Regions from separate parts of the Paenibacillus sp. MER 99-2 genome, predicted to be linked through region 2. Evidence: predicted binding sites of a transcription regulator. Region 2 holds the regulator's gene; each other region holds the start of a gene.
What was found. Region 2 encodes NrdR, which represses ribonucleotide reductase genes. Its sites were predicted from a motif close to AACACNATATATNGTGTT; they were not measured.
Positions count from the first base shown of each region.

Region 1 (10,593 bases), on a different contig from region 2:
ACTCGGCGTAAACGCTGGAAATGCACGTTGTTCTCGTGAATGCCACAGTTTGGGCAGCTCTCCCCAATGACACCTTCATAGCCGCAAGATGGGCAGCGATCGATAGGGTGGTTAATGGAGAAGTAACCAATATCCTGTGCTAATGCATACTGCACAATTCGCTGGAAAGCCTTCGTGTTGGCTCGCACATTTCCATCAAGCTCAACATACGAGATTGCTCCAGCATTACATAACGTATGGAAGGGTGCCTCTAGTTCAATTTTACGGTATGCAGGCAGGTTGTAATATACAGGCACATGGAACGAATTCGTATAATACTCACGGTCGTTAACACCTGCAATCGAACCATATCGCTTACGATCAATCGTTGTGAATTTACCAGATAAACCTTCCGCAGGTGTAGCGAACAGCGTAATGTTCAAGTTATGTAGTTCACTCATTCGGTCGCAGAATTCACGCATCGTACGAATGACATGTACTGCTTCTTGATGAATATGCGGATCTTGACCATGATGTCGACCATATAGAGCAGTCATACACTCTGCAAGACCGATGAAACCAATCGATAACGTACCATGTTTCAAGAGATCAGCCACCGGTTCATCTGGATCTAACTGTTTGCCGCCTTCCCACACACCCTCACGCATCATAAAGTCTGAGGCTTTGGCTGGCTGTGCTTTCTGAATCTGATATCGATGCAGCAGACCCGAAGCTGCTTGTTCCATAACCGATTGAAGGGCAGCATAGAAGCCTGTCCGATCGGCTACAGCGCGTTTTCCCTGACAGATGCCGAACCGAATCCCCAGTTTAACCAGGTTAATCGTATTGAAGGAAAGATTACCTTTTCCGCTCTGACGATTACGTCCGAACCGATCTGCTAGTGTACGTGTGCGGCATCCCATCGTAGCAATGATGGTGTCCGGATCATCTGGTTGATAGAACGGCAGATTGAACGAAGCATCCACATTAACGAAGTTAGGGTACATGCGGCGCGAAGAACAGGTGACGGCAAGCTGGAATAGGTCGTAATTGGGCTCCCCAGAAGCTTGATTAATGCCTTGTTTACACTGGAAAATATGCTGTGGGAATACGGGCGTCTCCCCGTTTCCTAAACCACGAATAGTAGCTTCTAGCAACGAGCGAGACACGAGTCGTCCTTCAGCTGATGTACAGAGTCCGTAATTAAGTGATGTGAACGGAATTTGTCCTCCAGCACGACTGCTCATGGTATTGAGATTATGGATCAATGATTCAGCAGCTTGTTCTGTCTCCAGGATTGTCTCATCCATGGCAAAATCATAGGCATGTGGGCATTGCTCCTGGGCTTCCGTACTATCCAGATAGAGTTGTTCATCCTGAATGTAAGCATGCTCTGCAAAGAGTCGTTGCCCTTTACGATAATGCTTCCGGAATGAGCGTCGCACATAAGGTGCAAGGTCCCAATCTATTTTATTGGCAGATACACCGCCGTATTGACTATTTTGTTGAGACTGAAAAATGATCGCTACCAACGCCATTGCTGACATGATTGTCTGAGGGGTACGAACGGAGCCGTTTCCCGTATTGAATCCAGATGCGAGCAGTCGGTCAAATGGAATGAAGATACAGTTGGTTGTGCCAAGTCCATACTGATCAAGGTCATGAACATAGAGGTCTCCATGCTCTACAGCTTGTGCAAGCCCTTCAGGCAGGACATGGCGAACGGCATGCCACTTCGCTGTTTCCGAACCGAGCCGGCTCATTTTCCCACTAAATGAATCTCCATTCAGGTTGGCATTCTCCCTTAACGTATCCGCATCCTCAGCTCCAATAATTCGTCTGCCAAGGTCAGATAGTAGGTCGTTTGCTGGCGGAGAGGCACATTCAAGCATATTCATTTAAGGTTCCTCCTATAATGAGAGTATATATTGGTTAAGTCTGATTAAATACTACATGTAGTTTTTCATTATCCAGTTATAAACTATATATGGATTTTTGGGTGTGATAATGATCACATCGTAATCGTAGCTGAATAGGAGATATACCTGTAGAATGTGGATAAAGGTTTCCAAAGTTGAATTCGAAGAGTATAATTTCTTTTTATGCTACACCGCGCCAAAACATCTCGTTCACGGACACAGAATCTAGGAGCAATGGTAGATTATCACCGGTCATTCCTAGCATGGAGATGCAGCGAAACAGGAGCTTGCCAGAATGAGAAGCGATTGTGAATCGCCTGCGTGATTCTTCTGAATGTTCGTGGTGTTAAAACATATATGTACAGGTTGTGACAACTGGATCAGGAGTTTTTTTTACCCTCATATATCTTTATGGATTGATTCTAATTTGAAGCGCAGCTTAGACAAGAGGGGTGAGTCATGGGAACCACAGGTGTTGCAAGGGGCTTTTATGAAAATATACAGGAAGCTGCGACCCACATCGTGGACGTATTAAGTGGGATTTTGCAGGTGAATACCATCTTTGTCGCCAGCAATGATGGTGTGACGAATGTGATCCTTGAGGCATTTAACCGCCATGAGCAGTTGGTCACGAGGGGGAGCAAGCTTCCATTTGAGACATCTTACTGTAGTTTGGTTTTGCGAGATAAAAGCAGTGAGCTAACCATCGTCGATACGGCAGAGCATCCGTTAACTCGTTCTATGAATGTGACCGGTGACCTAGGAAGTCGATTCTTCATTGGTGTTCCGATTATACGGCGCTCGGGTGAAGCATTCGGCACGATCTGCCTGATGGACAATCCGGACTACCAGCTAAGTGAAACGGATATGAAAACACTGAAAGCGATGGCTGTGTTTCTCGGATACGTCGTTGATCTCGAAGATAGCCTGCTGGTGCAGGAACAGAAACTGAATGATACGGAACAGCTAAAGGCACAGTTGCAGGCAGAGAAGGAACGTGCCGAGTCCGAAGCGATGACGAAGACGCAAATGATTGCGCTTATGAGCCACGAAATTCGCAATCCATTGAACGGGATATTGGGGTTGACGGATCTTATGCGAACGCCAGATATGCCCGAAGAGCATCTGGAATATGTGAACATGATTGAGACAAGTGGCAATATATTATTATCCTTACTGAACAATATGATGAACTTCAACATCAATGATTCGGGCAAAACGGTTGTACACGATGATCCATTTGATCTGGTGTCTACAATTGAGAATACGGTGTATCTTCATGTTGGACAGGCGATTAGCAAAGGCATTGAGATTGGTTTGAACCTGGAGATGAATGTATCTCAAGTATTTGTGGGCGATGAGATCAAAATTGGACAATTGCTGGCGCATGTGTTGCAATACGCAATCGATTATACACGGACAGGTTCGGTGCTGATCACCGCCACTATGGATGAAGAGAGTACAGGCAACCAAGCTGTGCTCTTGTTGAATGTGAAGTATAGCGGCAAGATGTTGCCTGCGGATAAGATGCGCAATGTGCCTCATACCTCAGACGGGAGCATTAGCACACAGCGGATTGTCGGTACGAATCTGGGATTAGCAGTGAGTCAGAATCTAGCGATACTGATGAACGGAAGCATTCAGATTAACAGCTTGGGGGAAGACGAGACGGAATTCCAGATTAGATTGCCACTGCTCAGACATTGGGAGCTACCTCAGCTTACCAGCATTCAGCAGCGATTGAAGGGAACGCAGGTATTGCTTGCCAAAGACCCTGACATTTTGCAGGGTGTATCATCCTTGATGCGAAGATGGAAGATGGATGTGCATATGACCTCAGGCTCGGCCGAGGCATTCAGCTGGATGGAAGACGGCTTCAGCCCGGATGTAGCGGTAATTGATATGGGATTGGTAGAGGGCGGTGCAGTCGATTTTGTGCATAACCTCAAATCTCGTGCTCACGCACTGCCGATTATCGTGCTCGTGCCCTATGGTATGCATATTAACCCCCAAGAGGCAGAGGTGTTTGATGCCGTTCTAACGAAGCCTGTGAGGCAGGCTGATCTATTGAACGCATTGAGCGTTATCTTGCACTAGAGATCGATATATAGGATTTACAGCGCATCTGTTCATAAGGTGCGCTTTTTCCTTTTTTGGAGACTGGTCAAAATGATTCGTTTAACTTGGTTAGTTGCGTTACAATAGAAAGGGAACGTCATCATAAATGACTTATACAAGGAGGATGTGCAATCAATGGAGTATCGCAGATTAGGTGGAAGCGGACTGAAAGTAAGCGAAATCAGCTTGGGTAGCTGGCTGACATACGGAGGATATGTGGAACGTGAAAATGCGGTGAAATCGATTGAAACCGCATTCGATGAAGGTATTAACTTTTTTGATACAGCTAACGTGTATGAGCGTGGCGCGGCAGAGGAGCTGCTGGGTCAGACGTTGAAAGCGTATGCTCGTGATTCCTATGTTCTGGCAACAAAAGTGTTTGGTAAAATGGGCGACGGCCCTAATGATCAGGGATTATCACGCAAACATATCATGGAGCAATGTAACGCGAGCTTGAAGCGTCTTGGAGCCGATTACGTGGACATCTATTATTGCCACCGCTATCATACAGAGACGCCAATTGAAGAGACACTACGTGCGCTAGATGATCTGGTGCGTCAGGGCAAGGTGCTGTATGTGGGTGTTAGCCAATGGACAGCAGCTCAGATGGAGGCGGCGCTGGGTACAGCAGATCGTCTATTATTGGATCACATCGTCGTCAACCAACCGGTATATAATATGTTTGATCGATACATCGAGAAGGAGATCATTCCACTTGGTGAACAAAAAGGCATTGGACAAGTTGTGTATTCTCCGCTTGCCCAAGGTTTATTGACCGGGAAATACACCTCGGTATCTGATATTCCTGAGAATAGCCGTGCAGCCAAGCTCGGCTGGGACGAAGGCAAGATCAATGCAGATCGAATCGGTAAAGTTCGCCAACTGATCGAGGTAGCTGACAAGCTGGATCTAAAGGTGGGTCAACTTGCACTTGCCTGGATTCTACGTCAAAAAAATGTGTCTAGTGCACTTGTGGGCGCGAGTCGTCCAGAACAAGTGAAGGAGAACGTCATAGCTTCCGGTGTGAAGCTGGATGCGTCCATCGTTGAAGAAATTGAGCAAATTTTGGCTTAATATGAGGTAGCGTAACGGCTGCTGATCTATATGAAATGAACAAAGGGATGTCCTCTCATTATCGTCTGAATCGACGGATGAGAGGACATCCCTTTTAATCATTTTACGAAACGGCGTTAAGCGAAGCGTTCGCCTGTATCCCCGAATTTTCCTTTAGAGAAGGGGATTGGAAAGAATTTGGGGATAAGAGCGAGCTGAAGGTTTTCTGTCATCGGAGTGGTAGTTGTAATATGGTTTAGTTGATTTTGTATAACTTACATTACAACTTGTGTTGCACAGGCAGTGGAAGTATCCGCTTCTTCATAACACATACCCGATTTCGCCCTGTATTTTTGGCTTCGTACAAGCCGCGATCCGCCTGTTCGAAGAAGTCATCGTCATCCTTATCGTCGCAGTTATCTGGAAATACCGATACGCCGATCGAAACGGTTAGACGTGTTGTGTTTCCATCAGGGAGAGAAAAGAGATATCTCTCTACAGCCTTCCTTATGCGTTCGGCAACCGCAAGAGCCTGCTGTTGATCGCAATTGACCAGCAAAATTGCAAATTCTTCGCCTCCGTTACGGGAGACGATGTCCACAGGGCGTGCATGTTCAATGAGAAGCTGTCCCAGTTGCTTCAGAACGGCATCACCAGAGGTATGGCCGAATGTGTCATTTACTTTTTTGAAGCGATCGATGTCAATGACGAGCAGGGACAGTTTTTTTTGATGTTCTCTAGCATAATTCAGTTGGAACTTGAGTGACTTTTCAAATTGAAGCCGGTTATTCAAGCTCGTTAGATGATCGGTTGAAGCCCTTCGTTCCAGTGTTAATAACAATTCATTCGATTTATTAATAAATTCGGCAATAAAGTAAATAAAGATTCCACCGATGAATGAGATGGTTAATTGCACAGGATATATTTTCATAAATTCATTAATACTTGTGGTGTTCATCATTAGAATAATAAAAATTAATGCCATGGAAAACAAATTCATCGTTAAAATTTTGGTTAATCTCGGCCAGGAAGCATAAGAGAAATATACCCCAGCTAGTCCAATAAGGACCATGACAAATGCTGCATCTATAGCAGAGGAGGATAGGCCGAAGATGACTACACGCAGGATAGAGATCACAAGCCCTGAGATGAAGGAAGCCATTCCACCCAAATATACGGCGGCCGTTATGATCGCAAGATGTCTTAGATCTACAATCGTACTTTCATTTATGCTAAAGGAATAATTCATTAATACTGTACCGTATATACCGAACAGGATACCCCCGATTAGTTGCACACGTAAGGATGGAAAGGGAACACGGATGCTATAGAATTTGGCCATAATCCCGGACACGTACATAAATGTGATCATGATACAAAGATTAACAAAAAACGTGCTGAACAACGAGCATCCCCCCTTAACACACATTGTTATATTTTATCTGAAAACGTAGCGAGTAGCGAACCATTTTATCCCAAATAGTGGATATGAGTACTGGGAATTATAGAAAATACGTTAATTCTTGAACGCCTACTCATGTTGACTTCATTATACATTAAGATTTATACTTAATCTAAATCAAAATGTTTCTATGTGTCACAGCATTTATATTTTATATGACTGTGCCTTTCTATAGAATGGATGAATAAAGGAGAATTGCTTGTGAGAACTCTAAATCTGACTATACAACGACAGGCCGTGTATGATGTAGTCCGTCATTCAGAGGATCATCCTACGGCGGCAGACGTGATGAACCGTCTTGTAGAGCAAGGTTATAATCTAGCCTATGGTACGGTATATAACTCACTTCGATATTTAACGGATAAAGAATTGATTCGGGAGCTTAAGCTCGGTGAGACGGCAAGTCGCTACGATGCCCGGATGGATGACCATCAACATATTATGTGTGAAGTATGCGGTAAGGTGGACGAGGTTATGACGGAGGTCCCCGCACAATGGATGAAGCAGGTGGCTGAAGAAACCGGATATGCAATTGACCATGCCCATGTGGTCTTTGGAGGTGTCTGCGGGGAATGCAAAAACAAACGGATCAAGTAAAAATCAACCTGTCTGGTCGGCGTTTACCACTTCGGGTCAAGCCGGCTCTGACGGATCCAGCTCCATTGGCAGAAGCTTGTCCGATCACAAGGCGTGTTATTCTCATTAGCCCTATGCCAGGTCAGGTTCACGAACTGGTCAAAGCATTGACGGATAGTTGCTTCGATGTGCTGGTATTCCATCGCTGGGAACCAGATTTGCATGAACGGCTGGATTTTGATCTTCTTGTCTATGACCTATCTGTCGCTGGGACGATTGATGCCTTCGCTGGCATCAGCAGCCGTTTGAATCGAGAAGCAGAGAATACAACGCCATGTTTGTACCTTGTAGGGGAGAAAATGATTGGCAATGCTAGCGGGCCGATGCTACAGGAAGAGTTGTTGGTCTGGCCAGCGAGACCGCAGGAAGCTTTATATCGAGTACAGCGGATGATCGGTAACAGCCCGGCCGTGCCGAAGCGTGGATTTTTGCCTAAGGAAGGGCAGCGGATCGGGTTCAAGGATCTGTGGCTGGATCGGGAGCGGATGAGCGTGCAGCGGGATGATGATCGGATTCATCTCACCAAGACAGAGTATGATCTATTGCTTAAGCTGATCGATGCCAACGGCGCAGTCATTTCCCGTGAAGAGATGCTTAGCGATATTTGGGAGACCGATTTTACAGGAGGAAGTAATGTCGTTGATGTGCATATCAAAAGCTTGCGCAAAAAATTGGGCGATAACGCAGCTTCCCCTAAATATATTGTAACGGTAAGAGGAGTGGGCTACCGCCTAGCGGATTAGTCCGCTTTTTTTTTTGCCTATAAGGCGTCTCCCCAAAATGACCTTTTTTGAACACCCTCTACAATCATGAAGTTCGTTCATGCGAAAGCCATGTGACCCTCATCTTATGCTCATGCAAATCTCATGCAAGCTGCAACCTAGGCATGTTAGAATCATTTTAACAGTTAGATCAAGTCTAAATGTATATTCGATCAAATGTTGAATATGATTTTAATCATAGAGCACATAGAGCAAGCGTGAGACCAACATGAGGAGGAAAACAAGATGACAGAACGTATGACAACCAATCAAGGTGCACCTGTAGGTGACAATCAGAATTCCCGTACAGCAGGCAGGAGAGGGCCAACATTACTTGAGGACTATCACCTGCTGGAGAAGATCGCGCATTTTGACCGTGAACGTATTCCAGAACGTGTAGTGCATGCTAGAGGTGCTGGTGCGCATGGTGTATTTACACTGGAGCAGAGCATGAAGGCATATACGAGTGCTGATTTCCTTCAAGAGCCGGGAACAGAGACGGATGTACTCGTTCGCTTCTCCACTGTTATTCATGGCACTGGGTCACCAGAGACGGCTCGTGATCCACGTGGATTTGCTGTTAAGTTCTACACACGAGAAGGTAATTATGATCTTGTAGGCAATCATCTACCTGTATTTTTTATTCGTGATGCGATGAAGTTCCCTGATATGGTTCATTCGTTGAAGCCTGCACCAGATACGAATATTCAAGACCCGGCAAGATACTGGGACTTTATGACCCTTACCCCAGAGTCAACGCATATGATGACTTGGTTGTTCTCTGATCTGGGTACACCTGCTAATTATCGTGAGATGGATGGATTCGGCGTGCATGCGTTCAAATGGATCAATGCACAAGGCGAAGTTCATTATGTAAAATACAAATGGGAGTCTGCCCAAGGCGTTCGTGGCTTCTCGCGTCAGGAGGCTGCCGAGGTTCAGGGGCAGGACTTTAATCATGCGACTCGGGATTTACACGATCATATCAAGAACGGGCAATACCCGCAGTGGAAGCTGCAGGTACAGTTATTAAAACCAGAGCAAATGGATGACTTTGCTTTTGACCCGCTCGATCCAACCAAAACATGGCCTGAAGACGTCATTCCATTCCAAACGGTAGGAACGATGACATTAAATCGTAATCCTCAGAATTTCTTTGCCGAGGTAGAGCAAGCTGCATTTTCACCAAGTGCTTTAGTACCAGGCATTGAGCCATCGGAGGATAAATTGTTGCAAGGCCGTCTGTTCTCTTACCCAGATACGCAGCGCCATCGTCTGGGGCCGAATTATTTGCAAATTCCAGTGAATTGCCCGTACGCACCAGTACGTAATCACCAGCGGGATGGACTCATGAATGTGAACCAGGATCCTTCCCCGGTAAACTATGAACCGAACAGCTCTAGCAGCAGCCCACAGGAGGATGCTACCTATAGGGATAGCCGGGCTCCACTGCACGGTGAGGTTACACGGGAGAAGCTGGAGAAGACGGATGATTACACGCAGGCAGGGGAGCTGTATCGCTCATTTACTCCTGTAGAGCAGCAACATCTATTAGATAATTTGGTGAATGACCTCAAGGGCGTGCCTGTAGATACTCAAATGCGTGCACTATGCCACTTCTTCCGGGCAGATGGACAATTCGGTGGTCGGTTAGCTCAAGGACTTGGCGTAGATATTTCGGCTCATATGCCGCCTCAAAATCGGTAATAAGAACTAATTTTCTCATTAATATCCACAAGATGTGATTGTCATATATAAAGGCCAGGGAGAACCGCATCGTTTGCGGAACTGCCTGGTCTTCGTGCTTTTCTGGGGTTCAGAGTCGCCATATCTGCTCTGGTCATTACACTGAAATGGAAAACATATTTACAAATCATTTACAATAAATAGCTGACATAAAGGTTGACTTCTTACTTGAGGGCACTACAATGGGTAGTGTGAGGGGTGTCGGAAATGAGAATAAATAATTTTAAAGTAGGTGAACGTGGACTAAATCGTTTCTTTGGTCCGCTGGAAGCGAAGATTATGGATATTTTGTGGGCTTGTCCGGGAAGTAGTATCCGCGAGGTTCAGGCCGCACTTGAGAAGGACAAGGATGTTAATTTCAATACGGTGATGACGGTTATGAATCGACTCGTGGACAAGGGGCTGCTCAGCAAGTCACAGAAGGGCAGAACGTCGTTGTACCAGCCGGTACAGAGCAAGGAGGAGTTCATGAACAACCAATCTAAAGAGCTGTCCCATGAACTGGTGGATGAATTCGGTGCTCTGGCGTTGAATCATATGCTGGATGCATTGGAGGAAGCAGATTCAAGTTTGATTGAACGACTGGAGCAGAAGATCAAACAATGGAAAAAGGATAGCGACTGATATGTGGAGAGCTCGCTCGAAGCTACTGTTTACCGTCGGCATTGGCATTCCGTTGTTTGTGTTCATGCAGATGTTTATGTACGCGATGTACAAAATCTTCGGTTGGGATATCCCGTTCAATCTACTCTGGCTATGCAATCACTGGATGAGCCGCTTAGGCTGGGTATCCGTAGGACATGTTCTGCTTGTGTTGGTGTGTCTCACATTTGCTGGAACAGGTTGGTTGTTGCTGGATCGGATGATGCAGACAAGAGCAGCAATCCAGAAGCTTCGTACGCTGGAGAATGTGGTACTG
Region 1 covers NZ_JAMAUZ010000003.1:505,311-515,903, forward strand. Annotated here, with positions in the region: gene M3636_RS17270 (anaerobic ribonucleoside triphosphate reductase) at 1-1,877, opposite strand, end outside; gene M3636_RS17275 (hybrid sensor histidine kinase/response regulator) at 2,358-3,995, shown strand; gene M3636_RS17280 (aldo/keto reductase family protein) at 4,152-5,090, shown strand; gene M3636_RS17285 (GGDEF domain-containing protein) at 5,350-6,474, opposite strand; gene M3636_RS17290 (Fur family transcriptional regulator) at 6,733-7,128, shown strand; gene M3636_RS17295 (winged helix-turn-helix transcriptional regulator) at 7,104-7,910, shown strand; gene M3636_RS17300 (catalase) at 8,175-9,635, shown strand; gene M3636_RS17305 (BlaI/MecI/CopY family transcriptional regulator) at 9,882-10,298, shown strand; gene M3636_RS17310 (M56 family metallopeptidase) at 10,300-10,593, shown strand, end outside.
Region 1: M3636_RS17270 (anaerobic ribonucleoside triphosphate reductase) is a predicted target of NrdR. The motif match lies at 1,925-1,942, and genes of this name have one in related genera.

Region 2 (10,593 bases):
TTCAAACGTATAATCATAATCTCTGGGATCACGGTATTTCACAAGGATACAGTGTCAACGGTACCCTCTACATCTCGGGTCAATTCTCCCATAATGCAACAGGTGAGTTCGTTGGAGTTGGTAGTATCGAAACCCAGACGCGTCAAACCCTGGACAACCTGGATCACGTGTTAGCAGAATTCGGAATTACGAAAAACAATCTCGCTTATGTTGAAGTGTACCTAACTAACGCACAGGAACATGGAGGGCAAGTTATTGAGATTTTTAAAGAATACCTCGGGGATCACCATCGTCCTGCTGGTAGCCTTATTGGTGTTACCTACTTAGCTTTCCCCGAACAATTAGTCGAGATCAGAGCAGTAGCACATACGGAATAACGCTATTATAAGCGGTTAGTAGCCTCTCTTAGCAAAGTGAAAAGCGGAGATTCTCAGCATATGTGCCGGGAATCTCCGCTTCTCATAACAATTAGTACAGTCTGATCAAAAAACTGCCACAATTAAAAGAGCGACTTAGTGCACGTACTCCCGCTCAATTCGTACTAACTTGGTACTCTCCTCAAAATCAACGGACAGACCCAACTGTTCAGAAACAAATCGCAGTGGCACAAAGGTAACACCCCGACCAACAGTTGGAGCTACGGGAACTGTCGTTTCTACCCCGTTGACCCGGACTTGCTGGCTGTCCGTCTTCAGAACAATTTCCTTCTTATCATCTGAGATCCGAATGACTCGATCAACTGGATCCCACTCGACGTCGAGTCCTAGTGACTCACTTACAAGCCTTAGTGGAACGAGCGTGCTTCCTTTTTCAATATAAGGACGATTCACTTCATCAAAATAATTCGTTCCCGTACGTGTCTCATACGACCAACCTTTCTCAACAGAAAATTGCAGGTTCCATTTCTCCGTCTCGCCCGGATAGAAGTGCTGGGATAAATCATAGAAGTCTACCGTATAAGATAACTCGGTAGCCTGTCCACCCAACGTACGCAAGCCAGTAATGTCAACTTGGTATTTCCCTGTGTAGTCCTCTACTCCGTCCAGACGGAAAATAATAGCGTTAGACACGCCGAACCCACTTAACTGCACATTCAAGTATAGATCATTGTTTAGATCGTTATTTGTACTATCTAGCACCCATTTTTTCTGGCTTTGCAGATCAGTGACTTGTACCTTTACATTCTGCAAAGAAGGCTTCTCATACTTGTCGGGATTCAACGTGACAGACCATGGGTGAGAACCGCCAAATAACTGCTGCGGGAAATCTGCTGCCGGCCAGGCGATGTAATCATAATTCACTGCCTCAGCACGAGACTTGTCGAACACCTGCATTGAACCATATCCACCAGCGATACCAAAACCCACCTTCTGCAAAGAAGGATTGAGCACCCAACGGCGATGTCCTACTCGATCTGCATTCCTACCTGTATCTGGCATATAACCGTCTAATACATTTCTACTTAAGTTATCTCTTCCGCTTGACAGGTTACTACTTTTAGTGGATTCATAGCCTCTGTTATAGAAATCATCTGTCATATCTGCTGGTTTCTCAGGATAGTGAGACAGCTTATCGGTAGCAGCCAGTAAGACCGCACCATGCTGTGCCAACGCATTCAAATCGTCATCCAACTGTACATCACTTGGCAATCCTGCCAAGGCACGAGCAAGATTCGTAGCTAACAAGGCTTGTTCAAGCATTGTCTGATTCACTTTTCCGATCTCATATGGTGCTTTAAAGGAAGGTTCCGTATCATAAGTCTTTAATCCAACATTCATGTCCTGCAGTTGATTCCATGTTCGCTTGACCTCATCCCGTTCTGGAAAAACAAGTCCTGCTGCTGATGTCAGATTAGGCGCTAGCATAAATATCACAAGCCACGCCATCGTCACAGCAGACCATCGCAATACAATTCGTTTCATATCTCTATATTCCCCATTCTCTTCGTAGCTATTGTTATAAGAAGTCTTTGATCTAAAAAATGGTTGTTCCTCTAGCTCTAACTATGTATCTCTCCAGCAAGATGTAAGATGTACCTAAAAAAAAGCTCACTCCTTTACTATCATATTTAGTTGCTTGTATGCCATAAACTTATAAACCTTCCATCATCATAACAGAACCCTTATGTGGGTTCTACTATATTTAACCAAGCTGACCAACCTTGCCATGAAGTGCGGCACCAAGGTACTGGGAGCTGCACACGAGTGTGAAAATAAAGGCTTCCTTTAGTGATAGAAGCATCAGCTTTAAATTTTTTCGTGTGCACTGAATTTTTTTTGTATATAAAAACTGCAATTTAACATAAAAAAAACCGCCAAACACGAGAAAATCCTTGTGTTTAGCGGGTTCTTTAAGTATGGAGCCTAGGGGGATCGAACCCCTGACCTCTTCGCTGCCAGCGAAGCGCTCTCCCAGCTGAGCTAAGGCCCCAAGATATACAATAATAACTCGTCCACCTCTGCAACCTTACGCAGGCGACCCTTTTATCATATTCAATCGGTGTTTTACTGTCAATATCTTTTTCTGCTCCTACAAAGCTGCCCAAAGGATCTGGAGAAGAACAATCTTCCTATCTGGAACACAATCATGATGACGTATCGTAACCCCAGCTTGCTCTTCTCCCTTTGCCTAGGCATCTAATCCTCGAGGTCTTCTTTGGACAGCAATGATTTCAATTCTTTCATGAACATATTGATGTCTTTGAATTGACGGTACACCGAAGCAAAGCGAACATACGCCACTTCATCCACGGGAAAGAGCTGTTCCATCAATAACTCACCAATCTGACGACTCTCCACTTCCGCATCAGCGGTATTACGCAAAGATTTCTCTGCTTCAGAAACCATCATCTCAAGTGTCTCCACCGAGACTGGACGTTTCTCACATGCACGAATAAGTCCGCGGAGAATTTTATCCCGACTGAACTCTTCTCGGCTTCCATCTTTCTTAATAACAATCAGCGGTGTTTCTTCCACCATCTCAAATGTGGTAAATCGGCGGCTACATTGCTCGCATTCACGACGACGACGAATGGATTTTGCTTCATTGGCCGGACGGGAATCAAGCACCTTGGTGCCCATAAAAGCGCAATAAGGACATTTCATTTTTCGATCACTTCCCATGTTTGACTTTTTTCCATAAGTTCCCTGTAAGCATTTTGTAATGAAAATGGTATCTACGACACATAATACTTTTACCAACCGCGAGGAGGTGAACAGCAATGGCACAAAGCAACGGTAACTCCAACAACTTGGTGGTAACTAAAGCTTCCGCAGCCCTGGAACAACTGAAATACGAAGTTGCTCAAGAACTCGGAATCAGCATCCCACAAGACGGATACCAAGGTAACATGACTTCTTACGAGAACGGTTCGATCGGTGGATACATCACGAAGCGTCTGGTAACAATTGCAGAACAGCAATTGGCAGGTCAATACCAATAATATCTGCATCGTAATACGGTATTATAGAGGAGCATGGGGCGACCGGTGAACAACCGGTCTGCTCTGTGCTTCTACTATTATAACCGGCTCTTGTACCGTGCATGATGCCATTCGTTTTTTTCACAAGTCACCTGCATCTAACTACAGCATCCCACGATATATCCGAACTAGAACGTATTATAGATCTTAACATATTGATTATAATAATAAATAACGCGTTGTACATAGTGCCGGGTTTCCCCAAAAGGAATGTCCTTGACTGTATCAAAAGAACCATCCCACACGCCATCTCGGAGCCAGCTACTTACTTTACCAGGTCCTGCATTATATGCAGCAATCATAACCGCTTCATTGCCATCGAACTGATCGGACAAGTTCTTCAGATACCAAGTACCAAGCTGAATGTTCCTTTCAGGCTTATGCTTCAGTTCTTCTAATGACGTACCCGGAATTTTGGCCTGCTCCATAATCCAATTCGCCGTATCAGGCATGAGTTGCATAAGTCCGATGGCACCACGTTTGGATTCCAAGCTCGTTTTGAAATTAGTCTCTACCTTAATGATCGAAGCAATTAGAAACGGGTCTACCTCATAGCTATAGGATTGTGCCCGTATCTCATCCTTATATTGAATCGGGTAGAACCACGCCATCCAGTTCGTATTCAGGAACAGCACTAGAACGAAGGAAACAAACATCAACAACAGTACTCGTTTCTTACGCAGCCATTTCATATTAAACCCTTACCTTGAAGGAGAGATATGACTTGTTGCTCTGTATCGGCCCATGATCCGCTGTTATCAATCACGATATCGGCAAGCTGTTTCTTCTGCTCAATGTCCATCTGGGCTGCAATCCGGGCATCAGCCTGCTCACCAGTCAACCCATCCCGGCTCATTAATCGTTCTCGCTGTAACTCTCTAGGTACGTATACAACGACGACTTCATCGAACCCTTTTTCCAGACCCGACTCGTACAATAACGGAATATCCGATACGACAAGCTTATCCGGGTGTGCCTGCTCATATGCAGCCGCTCGTTCTCTCATCTCTCGGCGAATCGCCGGATGGGTAATAGCCTCAAGCGCTTTACGTTCCTCTGGATGCTGAAAAACAATACTACCTAGCTTCTTGCGATCCAACGTCCCGTCTTCATGAAGAATGGCTTGTCCGAACCGCTGAACAGCGGCAGCCAAAACAGGATGCCCGGGCATCATAACCTCCCGGGCAATAACGTCTGCATCAATGAGCAGTGCTCCTTTACTGGCAAGAAGGGCGGAAACACTGCTCTTTCCTGTGGCGATTCCGCCGGTTAAGCCAATATTCATCATTTCACCTCACAACAGCTTCATTATTCCCATAAACATTAATAACAGTGCTGGCAACACGGACAAGCGACGCATCCATTGCAACGCAGCAAAACGAAGTCCAACCTTCATCCCAAGTGACAGAAACGCTCCACTGAACAATGCAATGACAAGTGCTGTCCACAACGTTGGAAATCCAAGTAATGCTGCTCCAAGTCCTGCACCGAATGCATCCAGTGATAGAGCAATCCCCAGCCACATTGCTTCCTGAGTCGAGATGCTTCCCGAATTATCCATATCTGCCTTGGAGGGACTTCGTAGTATTTGAATCACGACGCCTAATTTTCGAAGTTCTAAGGTGAAGACCATCCGCTCCACAGATCCGCCTGAAGCAGATTGCTCCAGTTCCAGTGCAAGAACCTGATTCCTTCCTTTGGAAGTTACGTCTTGCTCTGTCAAGGCTGATGTTCCGATGGCTCTACGCTCCACATGCTCACTTGCCGAGTCTTCCTCCGTACCTTCGTCTGTCTCCGCTTTTTCCTTACTCTGCTTGCGAATAAGCTGGAATAGTGACCATCCACCAATCACAATCAAGATTACAGCACCAACTTCGGATGCTACATTCGGTGAAACTACTCGTGAGAGAAGCACTCCCACCTGCATAGACAAGGCAATAACTAATCCCGAACAAATGGAGATAACAGCAATGGACAACAACGGAATCTTGGTTTTGCGCAGCCCATATGTAATCCCGACTCCAAAACCATCTAAACTAAGCGCCAAAGCAAGCGCCAGTAACGAAATAAAATGATGCAGCACCCCGGATTCCTCCCCTGTGCGGATCCATTCCAACCGACAGATGTCAGTATGGGTATTCGCCCGCTTATTTCTGCCATATCAGTATATGGAAGGAGGAATCCAAGGGTGCTACAGTTTAAGAGATCGTTCGAAAAGTAATGATGACTTCAGGCTCAGCGTAGTGATGCAACTAAAGTATAGGTTGGCATTTCGGGCAGTAATGTGTACCTCTGCCACCCACCACACTTTTCTCAATCATTGTACCGCAATTATGACAAGGCTCGGCTTTACGTCCATATATCTTCAATTGATGCTGGAACATGCCCATCTCACCTTGACCATTCACATAAGACTTAATCGATGAGCCACCTGCATTAACCGCATCCTGTAATGTGGACACAATCGCTTCGTGCAACACCGTTAGCTGAGCCTCAGACAATGTTTTGGCAATCGTCTCTGGATGAATACCTGCGCGGAACAGAGCCTCGTCCACATATATATTCCCAATCCCGACGACATATGCCTGATTCAATAATACCGCCTTGATCTTGGTTGTCCGTTTGCCAACGGCATCGCGAAAGGCAGCAACCGTAAACGCCGGATCAAGCGGTTCTAGACCTAGCTTCAACAAGGGTTTGGAGACAAGCTCCTCTCCCGCATTGAACAAATGCATCGTGCCAAACTGGCGTACATCCTTATAACGCAATTCAGTTCCGTCGGTGAAGTGGAAGATTACATGTGTATGCTTCTCTACCTCTTCGTTCTGCTGGTACACACCATAGCGCCCTTCCATCCGAAGATGAGAGACAAGCACCAGCCCGTCCAGCAAAATACGTAAAAACTTCCCTCTGCGCTCCACACCGATCACTGTATGTCCCGCGAGTTCTAATGCAAAAGCATCTATATCGTCCGGCCGCTGAATAATACGCGGCAAACTAACTGTAACTCGATCAATGGTCTTGCCTACGATAAGTTGATTCAAAGTTCTTCTGACTGTTTCGACTTCCGGTAATTCCGGCATGATGTTCTCACCTCCCCTATATTATAACGGAAGATGAGGCTCAGCGGCACCCTTTCTTGTGTCAAAAGCATGGGCGTAACCAATTGTAAAATATCGGTAGCTCCCACCACTTTCCATGCAACCATTATCTATTATTTCGCCTCGTACCAGTTCTCCCCGTAGCTCACTTCAGCTTTGAGCGGCACAGACAGCTCTAACGCTTTTTCCATGACAGCTGGTACTAGCTCTTTCATCGTTTCCAGTTCATCTGCCGGCACTTCGAATACAAGCTCATCGTGTACCTGGAGCAGCATACGACTGTTCAAGTTACGCTCACGTAACGCCTCATCCATCTGAACCATGGCAAGCTTGATAATGTCTGCTGCTGTTCCCTGGATTGGTGTATTCATCGCTGTACGTTCAGCGAAGGAACGTATATTGAAGTTACTTGCATTAATTTCAGGAAGGTAACGACGACGCTCCAATAACGTTTTGACGTATCCATCCTTACGCGCTTCCCTCACAATATCATCCATATACCGACGTACGCCTTGGAATACTTCAAAGTATTGATCAATAAACTGCGCAGCTTCTTTACGCGTAATGTTCAGGTTCTGAGATAAACCGTAGTCGCTTATGCCATACACGATTCCGAAATTTACCGCCTTGGCTGATCGACGCATATCACTATCCACCTCTTCAGCCTTCACCCCAAATACGTCAGAGGCCGTCTTCGTATGGATATCCATATCATGTACAAAAGCTTCCTTTAACCGCTCGTCATCCGAGATATGTGCAAGTACACGCAATTCGATCTGGGAATAGTCTGCCGCCAAAATCGTCCAGCCAGGCTCGGAAGGAACAAATACCTTCCGGATCTTACGACCTTCCTCCATCCGGATCGGAATGTTCTGCAGGTTCGGGAATTGACTGCTCAGGCGGCCTGTAGCCGCGATCGTCTGACGATAATACGTATGAACTTTGCCATCTCGCGGTGAAATCTCCTTCAGTAGTCCTTCCACATAAGTGGATTGCAGCTTCGCCAACTGACGGTATTGCAAAATATGCTGCACTACTTCATGATACGGAGCGAGCTTTTCCAATACTTCCGCATCGGTGGAGTAACCCGTTTTGGTCTTCTTCACTACAGGCAAACCTAATCTATCAAACAAAATCTCACCCAACTGTTTCGGTGAATTAAGGTTAAATTCTGTACCTGATAAGCGATAGATCTCCGACATCAACCGACCAATCTGTTCTTCGAATTCATGACCCAATGCTTGCAAATCAGCCGTATTTGCCTTAATCCCCTGTTTCTCCATGTCAGCCAAAATACGTGATAATGGCATCTCCAGCTCATGGAACAGCGCATTCATCTCATCACTCTCTAGCGCCTTCTCCTGTAGTGGAATTATGGCTGCCACCGCCGCTGCTTTACGACATAGAAAATCACCTAATACTTCAGCCTCAGGCACTTTATACTTAGCACCTTTGCCCATAACGATATCATCCTCTACCAGAGAAGGTAGCCCGTATTTGGCAGTTAAGCCACTAATCGTCTGGTTCGACTCTGTTGGGTCAAGCAGATATGCAGCCAACTGCACATCAAAAGCTGCTCCCGCAAATTCAATGCCATGCGCATGAAGCGCAAGATCTACGCGATGTAGATCATACCCTCGCTTCGGCTCGTCCGGATTCCCTAGCCACGCTCTTACAGAAGATGCCGCCTTTGATTGAAGCAATTCGGGAGACAAGAAGATATATTCTTCGCCTGCACCTAATGCAATCCCAACCAATTCCGCCTGATGCGGATTATCTCCGTGCGTTTCCACATGGATAACATTAATCGTCTCAAGCGATGCAAATAGCTCTTCAATCGTTTCCTCTGTAGCAATGGTAGATATGACCTCAGCTGCTGGCACAGCTGCTGCTACGTCTACCTTGCCACTGAAGTTTAGACGTTCAAGCAATGACTTGAATTCCAGCTTCGCTAGTGCTGGCCCTGCTGTTTCTTCCTGTAAACCAGCAAACTGCATATCTTCCCACGTCTGCTCCAGTGGAACCTCGCGGTGGATCGTGGCTAACTGCTTGCTCATCCGAGCGTCTTCGGCGTGAGCTTCAATCTTTTCTTTCATTTTACCTTTCAGCTCAGCTGTGCCATTCAGTACATCCTCCACCGAACCGAACTGATGCAACAGCTTTAATGCTGTTTTTTCTCCAACCCCAGGAATGCCTGGAATGTTATCAGAGGTGTCGCCCATCAGACCTTTCAGATCAATAATCTGCAATGGAGTCAAGCCATAACGTTCCTTAATCTGGGCAGGGTCATACAATTCAATATCCGTTACACCTTTACGTGTTAACCCGATATGAACATGGTCTGAGGCAAGCTGCAGCATGTCCTTGTCACCCGATACAACGAGCACCTGTCTTCCCGCTTCATCCGCACGTTTGGTCAACGTTCCGATAATATCGTCCGCTTCGAATCCTTCAAGCTCAAACTGTGCAATGCCGAATCCTTGCAGCAATTCTTTTAGCAATGGGAACTGCTCTGATAATTCAGGCGGTGTTTTCTCGCGGCCACCTTTGTACTCCTGATATCCTTCATGGCGGAAAGTCACCTTGCCCGCATCAAATGCCACCATCACATGTGTTGGCTTATGCTCTTCAAGCAGCCTTAACAGCATTGTGGTGAAACCATACACCGCATTGGTATGTAATCCTTTTGAATTGGTCAGTGGTGGCATTGCAAAAAACGCCCTATATATAATGCTATTTCCATCTATAAGAATAAACTTGTCCATTCCAGCACCTCACGTATCATATGGTCATACTTCAAATTCTATATCTACTCTCATGATACCATACACGCCTGCAACAACAAAAAAGAAAGGAACCTTCCCTATGAACTACCTATATGTATAGGTGTCCTGAGAAAGCTCCTTCATTCCGTGCGTGTAAGTCCCCAATTCCAATCGTATGCTTGTAAATTACAATTACTGATTCAGATCCGGACGTTTGCCCGTGACCAGATATACCGTACTCTCACCGATGTTGGTTGCGTGGTCACCGATACGCTCAATGTACCGACCTACCATCATCAACAGCATCGCTTGTGAAGCCCGGTTTGGATGATCTGTCATGAACGTGTATAGATCACTAATCATGTGGCTGTACAGCTGGTCAACCTGATCATCAGTCTGAGCCATTTTGTAAGCCAGATCTGTGTTTTCCTTCAAGAAGGATTCGATGGATTCATCGATCATTACTTTAACAATCTCTGCCATTCTCGGAATATCAACAAGAGGTTTAATCAACTGCTGACCTTCCATACGAAGTGTTACTTTGGCTACATCCAGTGCAAGATCACCCATGCGTTCAAGATCACTGGAGATTTTGAAAGCAACAATAATGCGGCGCAGATCCTTGGCAACCGGCTGCTGTGTAATAATGAGCTTGGAACCAAGTTCCATGATTTTGTCTTCCAACGCATTCAGAATTGCGTCATTCTTGATGATGACCTGAGCCTTTTCCACATCCAGCGTCTGTAGACTCTCGATTGCTCCATCCAGTGCTGTTCCTACGTGCTCGCCCATCTCACGAAGCAATGTACGCAGTTCCTCAAGCTCTTGATCAAATTCTTTTCTTTGAATCATAGGTTCCATCCCCCTCGTCCATCATCTCCGGATATGCCGGGAACATTCCAATCAGCTTACTTAACCGAACCTACCGGATATATAATCCTCGGTTCGGGAATCCTGCGGTGTGGAGAACAATGTCTCGGTATCCGCGGCTTCCACCACTTCACCATTCAGGAAAAACACTGTCCGACCGGATACCCGCGCGGCCTGATGCATGTTGTGGGTTACCATAACAATTGTATATTTATGATGCAATTCCTTAACAAGCTCCTCTATTTTAAGCGTAGAAATTGGATCGAGGGCTGAGGTTGCTTCGTCCATAAGTAATACGTCAGGCTGAACAGCAAGTGCACGTGCAATACACAGACGCTGCTGTTGACCACCAGATAGACTAAGTGCTGACTTTTTG
Region 2 covers NZ_JAMAUZ010000002.1:647,231-657,823, reverse strand. Annotated here, with positions in the region: gene M3636_RS14000 (RidA family protein) at 1-377, shown strand, start outside; gene M3636_RS13995 (stalk domain-containing protein) at 513-1,922, opposite strand; tRNA gene M3636_RS13990 (tRNA-Ala) at 2,358-2,430, opposite strand; gene nrdR (transcriptional regulator NrdR) at 2,637-3,104, opposite strand; gene M3636_RS13980 (alpha/beta-type small acid-soluble spore protein) at 3,221-3,442, shown strand; gene M3636_RS13975 (lytic transglycosylase domain-containing protein) at 3,610-4,173, opposite strand; gene coaE (dephospho-CoA kinase) at 4,170-4,766, opposite strand; gene M3636_RS13965 (MntP/YtaF family protein) at 4,776-5,564, opposite strand; gene mutM (DNA-formamidopyrimidine glycosylase) at 5,734-6,564, opposite strand; gene polA (DNA polymerase I) at 6,696-9,347, opposite strand; gene phoU (phosphate signaling complex protein PhoU) at 9,540-10,199, opposite strand; gene pstB (phosphate ABC transporter ATP-binding protein PstB) at 10,260-10,593, opposite strand, start outside.

Region 3 (10,593 bases), 140 kb from region 2:
CGTTGTGGGTTGGCAAGAAGGGAAGAGCGGGCGATTCGAAATTGGGTAAACGAAGCTCTTCAGACAAGGAATAGATGGCTGGAAATCCTGTATCTACAAAGAGACTCACCAACTAAAATAGACGCTGTTCCTGTATGGTCAGGAAAGGCGTCTATTTTGTATGGAAAGTATTATAAGTGAGTGTTCAAAAAGGGTGGTTTTCAGTACCAAGAAGATGGGATGAAGATAGAAATGGAGTAGCGGAGCGTAGATTAAGCTACGTGAGCAACGGACATTTCGGCTGAATCCCATATTCGAAGCTGAGATGCCGCTTGCGCATCCTTCGTAATCAAAAGCGGACTTTTTGAACAACCTCTATAAATCAATCATTTCAGGGATTAGTGACGTAGAATTGCCCGTCTTTCAGTAACGTGTCCAATGGTACGAATCGTTGCGTGGAAGTATGTCCACCAATGGCTATATAGAGGATGGATTGAAATGTAGTACTGTTATGCCACAATTGATAACCACCAATAGGTAATGGGCCACCATAGAAAACATTACGATCATTCGCTGAATAAATAATTCCAGACTCCTTATGAAGCTGAGTCCAGTCTTGTACACGGGTGAGCTTCACAGGTTTGGAGGTGATCCATAACAGGTTGTCCATCGGATTAAAGGTAGGTCGCATATGAACAGAATCGACAAGCCAGGATGAATTCGCGGAAGCATCAGTAACACTGAATACCATTGGATTGAGAGCAGTCTCGATCTGTTTCACTGTCGCTGAGGGCAATAGGTCACCATTCGTAGCATCGATATAAAGCGCTTGATGGTTCGGTCGTTCTACCTTCCAGTAAGCGAGTAGAGGAAGAGCATAACGAGGCTGAAGTTCTCCTCCATTGGCATGAATCATCGTAAGGCTCAGATGCTGTCGTTCTAACGCCTTACTTAACAGCTCGCGATCATAGGGAGACTGTCCTCCTAACCCGTACTCGCTGAGCATTAATTCTCCCTGATCTGTTGCTGAAATAATCATATAACCAATTATTTTCTCTTCAAAAGTAGCCTGCACGAGCCAGCTATGCGTACCTGGGCCAAGTGGAGTAAAACTTAGTTCTGCCTTTTTCCAATTGGATTCTCCGTGAGCGGAACTAAGTAAGAGAGCGTGCTGATGAGCAAACTCCTGTACAGCCACAGGAGCGAACTTGTCATGCTGGAGAGCAGTGCTTTCTTCGAGATCATTGAATGACGTAAGTGGAAGTGGAGGAACGCTTTGATCCTCGGCACTTGCAATCGACCAGAAGGTAGATAAGGCTGCACAACTGAGCACAGCTAGAGTGATCAAGGCTATTCTCCATAGTAGAATCCATTGCGTAGCGTTTCGTTCCAAATAAACACCTTCTTCTCCGGGATACTTTGAATCAAACGTATCTACGACATATTGGTTACGTGAGCGACGTTAGTATTCATTCTAGGGGACAAGTTATGCAAAGGTTGCTGTAACCTGTCGGGCAACTCGTTATGAATAAACACTACTTTTGCCAGCATTTGCAGGAAAAGTAGTGTCTTCGTCTATCTTAAGTGAAACATGCCGCTGCTGATAGCGGTAACCTTCACCTTGGGTTCATATTGCCAGATCATTTCAGTTCGGCGTGTCTCATATTGCAATTTCATCGCCTCACGATCCATAACCGCCTGTTTTGCTTTTTCTTGCTCCGGATCTGCTTCGGTTACTAACGGAATAGCTGGCTCTGCTGCCAGTTCTACATCCTCTCGAACACGATTATTTGTCTCCATAAAATTGGTTGTTACAGCTGTGCGTGAAGGGGAAGGCTTGGGTACTGAAGAGATATGTTGAATGTTAGCGTCAGGAGTGCTCTTCGTTTCTATTTCAGGCATGTCCTCACGCAGTACTGCTTCGTAGTACGTATCTACGACGTCAAGCTCCAGGGCTAACCGTTCTTTGGCCTGTTCTGCCCAACCGTAATCAAGCTGAAGCAGACGGTTGGTGAGATGGGATTCTAGCGCTGCTCCGGCAGCAGATAATGAAATTTTAGCCGCCTGCGCATGCATGTTCTCTGCCAATCGTGGGCTAAGGTCACGTCGGTTAAGCTTTGTCCCAAATTGCTCAATAATCTCACCCGAGCGAAGAGAAATGCCGAGAAAATGAAGCTCCTCCCGTTTCAGATCACAGGCGAATTCCACCTTGAAGCAAACACCAAGCCAAGGCTCATAGACGGCTGGCGCTGTAGCTCGCAACTGCCGTTTGGCTGCCTGTTCGAACAGGTTAACGAAAGCCCCGCCTTCACGTGCCGCATCAAAAATTTGCTGAAGTCGGCGACTGCCGTAAACGACATCTTCACGTAAAATCCGTCCTGGCCCCAGTTGCGGTAGGGAAGGGGTGATGCCGAAGTAACGCCCCAGAATGGTTTCTTTAGCCGGTTCAGCACCTGGGGGACTTGTACTGGCTCCGCCACTGGCTGTACCAGATCCAACTTGAGGATTCGATTGGGCTGCAGAGGCTTCCGCTGCCTCGATCGCTTGTTTGTAAACTTCCGGGTCAAATACAAAAGTAAATGACATGGTTTCTGCAGGTGCACCTGTACGTTCTACAAATCCCCAATAGTACGGTCGATTCGTCAGCGCCTTATCAGCTTCGGGGGACAATTTAACCGTCACATGGGCGGGAGAACGCTCTATGATCTGACAGTCCAAGGCTTCAAGATAAGTGAGTACATAAGCCTGAATCTCATGCGGTGACATGGTCATAGGTTAGCTTCCTCCTTTACGAAGATCGAGCTTGGTAATCAGAGGCACTTCATCTGCGACCTCGCGCTGGATGGAGTTCAACGATTGTCCTAGTGAATCCATCTTGCGACGCAGGTCATCTTCATTTTGAGATTCAAGCAAAATTTTGGTTAAGCTTTTCTCAATCGACTCCTTCTTCTCAAGCCGCTCCAGAATAACATCGAGTCCACCGATGACCATCTCGAACATATTGATTTTCTCATGCAGCAGATTCAGAATATGCTCTTCAATGGTACCTGTCGTGGATAGATTGAAGATATTAACATCATTTTGCTGTCCCAACCGATGTACCCGTCCAATCCGTTGCTCCACCCGCATGGGATTCCAAGGCAAGTCGAAGTTAATCATATGGTGACAGAATTGCAGGTTGATACCTTCACCACCAGCTTCGGTTGCAATCATGGCCTGAACCCGTCCGCGGAAGAGATCCATCATCCAGTCTTTTTTCCCGCGGTTCATGCCGCCTCGGTAGGGCACAGCAGTAAGTCCATTATTGCGAAAGTAATTAAGCAGATACTCCTGCGTTGCCCGGTATTCAGTGAAAATGATGACTTTCTCATTCATATTGCGAATTAGTTCCATCGTTTTCTCAGCTTTGGTATTCTCCTTAATTGCTTTGATATGGGCAACAAGTTCCCAGATGGTATCCCGAAGAGGCGAGTCAAGCGGAAGCTTCTTCGACAGGTTGACGAGTGTTACGAAAACCGCATCCCTACTGCTGCACACTTCTCGCTGCAACGTAACGAGTGAGAGCATACTGCTCAGATTGCCACCTGTTTCCTGATACTGATCTTTTACAAATGAGGTCACACCATCATATAGCGCCTGTTCTTCGGGTGAGAGTTGCAGGTTGACGTTCGAGACGTTTCTCTTCGTAAACTGAACAGGTCCTTCGCCGCGTCGGTTGCGAATCATGACTTTGGACAATTCATCCTTAAGCTGTTCCTGGTTCTTCGGAACCCTTTTATCGACGACGAAATTGGCGGCAAAATCACCTTGACGACCAAGTTGACCTGGTTTCAGCAGGTTAATCAGATTAAACAGCTCACTCATATCATTCTGTACGGGGGTCGCTGTAAGCAGTAGACAGTATTTTTTGCGCAATTTCAGCATGAATTGATAGTTTGTTGTTTTCTTGTTTTTGAGCTTATGAGCCTCATCAATAATAATCATGTCATAATCGATATTCAGTAACATGTCTTTGTGCGGATCACGCTTGGCAGTGTCCATGGAAGCAACAACGACTTCGTTTTGCCAAGAGTATGCCTTTTTCTGAGCAACGGCATGAATGCCGAATTTGGAATTCAGCTCTCGTACCCATTGCAGTACAAGTGAGGCAGGGACGAGGATAAGCACTTTGGATACGAGACCACGAACCATATATTCTTTGAGGATAAGGCCGGCTTCAATCGTTTTACCCAATCCTACTTCATCAGCAAGAATGGCTCGGCCAGACATTTCAAATAATACTTTACGCGCAGTGTCCATCTGGTGGGGAAGCGGGGTCAGACCTTGTAAATGCTTCAAACACTGGATTTCATCAAAGTTCGGAATCAGATTCGTTTCTTCGGCCTGAATCCCTAATTGAAAGAGTCGATAATCTCCCCAAGGTCCCCCTTTGTCCAAACGAGACTCAAGCTGGGTAAGCCAGCTTCGATCAAACTCCAATGGTACTGGCATTTCGGATATAGGCTGTTTGATGTGATGCGGATTGTTCCGGTTCATGCTGCTACCTCCCATGCCATTCAAGATGACGTTTAATTTCGTAGGTAATAGTATGGACGAATGAGAGACAGTTCATAACCAGATTCATAATTCGATCTGCTCGGCTGTATTTTCCCAGAAAGTTCACAGAGTTCATATACATGCGCCTGAGGGCGTGTGGGGAAGCTTGTCCGAGTATAGATAAGCACGAGAAACGACTATGATATAAATCACATGGAAAATCAATATATAGTGTAATATACTGAATTATAATCACTATATGTGGTGTTTAGTCATAATTTAATCGTAGAGCAAAATTGAACCGTTATTCCGGGGAGGCTGAGCGTGGCGATGAAAACGAACAAACAATCACACAAGTTAGAAGGACTAAGCGAAAAAATATTTCTGGACCGGTATGCCTGGAAGAACGCAGATTCGAATCATGCAAAGGTCGGGGATGTTGTATTGGTATTAACGAAGGATGATCCCAAATTTCCAACGAAGGAAGTTGGGGAAATAATAGAACGTGAGGGTCAGCTGGTACAAGTGAGAACCCGAAGCGGAGAGATCGTTAAGACAGATGTAGAGAAGCTGACGCTTAATATAGAAAAGACACCTGAAGAGATGTGGGATCGTCTAGCTAAAGCGATGGCCTCCGTTGAATCCACCGCTGAACAACGAACAACATGGGAATCCCGATTCCGTTCGGTATTGGAGGATTGGAAGCTCGTACCGGGAGGTCGAATTGCTGCGGGTGCTGGTGCGAGTGATGAACTAACGCTATTCAATTGTTATGTTATTCCTTCGCCCCAGGATAGCCGCGGTGGCATTATGAAAACGCTGACCGAGATGACTGAGATTATGGCACGCGGAGGAGGCGTGGGGATTAACTTGTCCTCTTTACGTCCTCGGCGCGCCGTTGTTAAAGGGGTTAATGGATCATCGAGCGGTTCTGTGTCTTGGGGTGGCTTGTTCAGTTATACTACTGGACTGATTGAGCAGGGAGGAAGCCGGCGAGGTGCCTTGATGCTGATGATGAACGATTGGCATCCTGACGTACTTGATTTTATTACGGTGAAACAAACCATGGGTCAAGTCACGAATGCGAACCTATCTGTGTGCGTAAGTAACGGATTTATGGAAGCTGTTAAGCAGGATGGTGACTGGGAGCTCGTATTCCCAGATACAAGTGATCCAGACTATGACACTGAGTGGAACGGAGACCTACAGCAATGGAGAGATGCTGGTCGCTCGGTCATTCCATATCGCACAGTTAAAGCGCGGGAAATTTGGCGTACCATTATTGAATCTGCTTGGAAATCCGCAGAACCAGGCGTTGTATTTATGGAATACTATAATCAAATGTCGAACAGCTGGTATTTTAACCCGATCATCTGCACTAATCCGTGTGGCGAACAAGGTCTGCCAGGATGGGGTGTATGCAATCTGTCTGCGATCAATCTATCCAAATTCTATGATGCAGAGGCAGACGATGTAGCTTGGGCAGAACTGGCGGAGACTACACGCGTTTCGGCGAGATTTTTGGATAATGTGATTGATGCGACGCCGTATCATTTTGAAGAGAATAGACAGAATCAGCAGCATGAACGTCGGGTAGGTCTTGGTACGATGGGACTCGCTGAGCTGATGATCAAACTTCGCATTCGATATGGGAGCCCGGAGTCACTGGAATTTCTAGATAAGCTGTATGGATTCATAGCGAAGGAAGCCTATCTGGCATCGGCAGAAATTGCGGCTGAGAAGGGCTCGTTTCCTGCTTTTGAAGTAGAGCCATATCTACAGAGTGGTTTTATGAAAAATATGGTTGCGACGTATCCGGAAGTGGAAGAGGCTATACGGGAACAGGGCATTCGTAATGTCACTTTAATCACTCAAGCTCCGACTGGAAGTACAGGCACGATGGTGGGGACATCAACAGGTATTGAACCGTATTTTGCTTTTAAATATTTCCGTCAGAGCCGACTTGGTTATGATGAACAGTTTGTACCGATTGCCCAAGAATGGCTGGATGCCCATCCAGGCGAGCCACTTCCAGCTTACTTTGTAACCGCGATGGATCTATCCGCTGAGAATCACATTCGCGTGCAAGCGGCCATCCAGCAGTGGGTGGATAGCTCTATATCCAAAACAGCCAACTGTCCAGCCGATTTTACGGTCGAAGATACGGCTCAGCTCTATGAGCTTGCCTATGATCTGGGGTGTAAAGGGGTAACGATCTACCGAGATGGCAGCAGGGATGTGCAGGTGTTATCCACTTCGAAGAAGGAAGAGGTAAAGGAAGAAGGGCAAGAAAGGGCAAAAACACAAGAAGTAAATGCAACGCAAGAACAAATACTGAATAAACACGAATCCATTCCAGAAGACGAAAAAGAACCAGTGGCAGTAGCAGAACCGGCGGCAGTAGCAGGATCAGAAGCAGCAGCCACCTCTGCCAAAGTGCTGGATAAACAGTACAGAAGCCGTCCTCAGGTTCTGCGTGGAGCCACTTACAAAATTAATACGCCATTTGGAATGGCTTATATTACAATCAATGACCTAGACGGCATTCCAGCTGAGATTTTCCTGAATGTAGGTAAAGCAGGTTCAGACGTATTTGCCATGGCAGAGGCACTTGGACGGGTATGCTCTTTGTTCCTGCGGTATGGGGATCATGGGCACAAAGTGGAACTACTCATTAAACACTTGAAGGGCATTGGAGGCTCGGGAGCCATTGGCTTTGGCGTGAATCGGGTTGAATCCATTGCAGATGCAGTTGCCAAAGCTTTGGAGAGTCACGTACAGAGCGAATCTATAGAGAACGAGCCACAGCTAAGTGTTGCTCACAATCACATAGGTTCCCTCCATGCGGATGAAGGGAACGAAGAAGCGTGGAGAGAGGCATTGATGAAGGATACGAACCCTGCTGCTACGCATGAAACAACAGGAGGAAATGGGCGTCCTTCTATCGCTGAATCGAGAGACTTATGTCCTTCATGTGGTTCAGCAAGCCTGATCAATCTGGAAGGATGCAAAACATGCAGCAATTGTGGATACAGTAAATGTAGTTGAGTAGTTGACTTGAAACTTATTAAATAATTCAATACGAATTTTCATGCAAACGATTAGTGGAATTTTCCGATTTTATCGACTAATCGTTTGTTTTTTTGTTGTTAGAGCGTATGATGAGAAATACATGTGAAACGCATGAGATGGGATATTTTTTACCAAAAAAAATGGATAGGACGTTATAGGAACGTTAATTAGGAGGGCTTTGATGTTATCATTAATTTTTGATATGGATGGAACATTGTTTCAGACGGATAAAATATTGGAATCTTCGCTGCATGACACATTTGAGCACCTTAGGTCACAAGAATTATGGAATCAAGGGACACCTATAGAAAAGTACCGCGAGATTATGGGGGTTCCACTGCCGGTCGTTTGGGAGAACTTATTACCCGGTCATTCTGACGAAATTAAAAATCAGGCCAATGAATGGTTCCATGGGAGATTAATAGAACATATCAGTTCAGGTAAAGGGGCGCTATACCCTGGTGTAGAAGAATTTTTTCAGTTGTGCAAAGACAGAGAAATTCCGATATACATAGCAAGTAACGGACAGATCGAATATTTGGAATCCATCGTTAGCTACTACCATTTGCATGAATGGGTAACGGAAACGTTTAGCATACAACAGATTGAATCGCAGAATAAGTCAGATCTTGTACGAACGATTATACAGAAGTATAAGATCACTCAAGGGATTGTCGTTGGAGATCGGCTGTCTGACATTCGAGCAGCAAAAGAAAATGGATTGAGGTCTATTGGGTGCAATTTCGATTTTGCTCAGCCTGATGAGTTAGCACAAGCCGATCGTGTGATTAATAGCCTGATGGAATTAAAAACCGAAATAGATAAAGCATAAAACAGGAACGATGCAGCAAATAGATTAAAGGTAATATGGAAATGCAAATGCTGGATTGTCAAGAACCTTATTGATTTAAGCTCTGTTCTAGTTATTAATTGTAAAAAATACCCTATTCAGCGCTTGAGTCCTAGGCTTCGAGATGCATTTATGAGCAAAACTTTCAATCCGGCGAAAGATAGGTTTATAATGGTTAGTGGCTGCTGAGTAAGTCGGCAGCCTTTTTCCATGGATTACATGTTTCTTAATCGTAAAGTAGAGGGAACCTCTCATCTGGCGATGCAAGGTAATATTCTCCAATCTAATAAAAGCACTATATTAAGCTACAAATATAGAGTATGATTTTACAGCTGTAGAAGCTTGGGAGGTAAAGTTACATCGTTTTAATCTGTTGTAACTGTTCTTGTAAATTCTGCCGAATTGATCGAGCGTATACTGTTAGGTAAACACATTGCACGATCAGATGAATCTGACTATGTTATCCACGTCGTGGATTAATAATATTAATAATATAGATGCAACGCAGAAGACATTTTACACGTCTTCTTCATGTGGAAATGAAAGATGAAAGGTGCAATACGTATGTTAAAGACAACGAGAACCAGTACCACTGCGAGCTTCAAATTGCCCCAGACAGCGAAGAAGTCAACTTGCATAAGTAAGGAGGGGCACAGCACATGTCACAACCTTTGAGTAGCAAGCGCCATATGAATGGATTAGATGGTTTACGAGCCATCGCGGTGCTTGGAGTAATTGCGTATCATCTGAATTTAGATTTTATCCCTGGTGGTCTGCTCGGTGTGGGGATATTCTTCGTACTATCGGGTTACTTAATCACAGATATTCTCCTGACACAATGGAAAGAGCATGGCCGCATTTTACTCGGTGATTTTTGGTTAAGACGGGTGAGGAGACTGTTGCCTGGCATGCTAACGATGACAGCGGTTGTAATGATCTGGCTGCTCTGCACCGATCCTTCCCGATTGGCAGCTCTTCGTGGCGACATTGTCGCAGGGGTGTTATACATAAGCAATTGGTGGTATATCTTTCATCATGTATCCTATTTCGAAAGCTTTGGGCCACCGTCCCCATTTGGTCATTTCTGGTCATTAGCTGTAGAAGAGCAGTTCTACATTGTGTGGCCTTTATTGATGGTCGCGGCAATTGTTTTATTCAAACGTAAGGGATGGCTCGTTGTCTTTATTGTCGTATTGGCTGAATTATCAGCAGGTGCAATGGCAATCATATACAACCCGGATTTGGATCCGAGCCGAGTCTATTACGGAACAGATACACGTGCGTTTGCGTTATTAGCGGGTGCTGCTCTAGCTGTAGTCTGGCCGAGCCGGAAGTTGTCTTCGTCACTTGCCAGTGGTAATCGATTGGGCATGGATGCTGCAGGTATCGCTGCTCTGCTGCTGTTAATCTATATGATGCTGAATACGAGTGAATACGATTCTTCGCTGTATCAGGGGGGCATGATCATTCAAGCCATTGCAACGACGATTTTGGTTGCTGTACTCGCACACCCTTCGTCGTTCCTGGCACGGATCATTGGTGCTAAGCCACTACGATGGATCGGTGAGCGGTCATATGGTTTATATCTATGGCATTACCCGGTTATCGTACTGACGAGCCCAACGATAGATACAGGTGGTGCGCATCCTGTGCGCATGATTCTACAGGTGCTGGCAACGGTAGTTCTGGCATCATTATCACTTAAATATATTGAGAATCCTATTCGGTATAACGGATTTCGTAATACGTTATCCAATATGTGGGGAAGAGGTCATCATAGGCATGGAGTTTCCAACGTATGGTGGAAACGGTCAGCTCTCGTGCTCTCCACGCTTCTAATTGTTGTAACGGTGTCACAGATGATGATTACCTCTGAATCGAATTCAGATTCCCATTCGGTGTCCATGTCCACCACGCTAAACAGCGATCATTCGGTCACGGAAGAGAAGGGACAGGATGTTGTACCCGCGACGGTTGCTCCATCAGATTCAGGCAACAAGCATGATCCGAAGACACATAAGTCGGCTACAGGAGGGGACAATCATTCAGACGAGAATGACCCACCACCTCAATCGCCAGATTCGTCTTCCAAGCCTGAGGAGCAAGTAACAGATGGAGGCAAAGAGACACCTCCGGATCATCAAGCTAGTGCTGGA
Region 3 covers NZ_JAMAUZ010000002.1:788,775-799,367, forward strand. Annotated here, with positions in the region: gene M3636_RS14630 (YqzE family protein) at 1-74, shown strand, start outside; gene M3636_RS14635 (hypothetical protein) at 371-1,372, opposite strand; gene M3636_RS14640 (YqhG family protein) at 1,555-2,751, opposite strand; gene M3636_RS14645 (DEAD/DEAH box helicase) at 2,755-4,515, opposite strand; gene M3636_RS14650 (adenosylcobalamin-dependent ribonucleoside-diphosphate reductase) at 4,846-7,563, shown strand; gene M3636_RS14655 (HAD hydrolase-like protein) at 7,766-8,419, shown strand; gene M3636_RS14660 (acyltransferase family protein) at 9,097-10,593, shown strand, end outside.
Region 3: M3636_RS14650 (adenosylcobalamin-dependent ribonucleoside-diphosphate reductase) is a predicted target of NrdR. The motif match lies at 4,767-4,784, and genes of this name have one in related genera.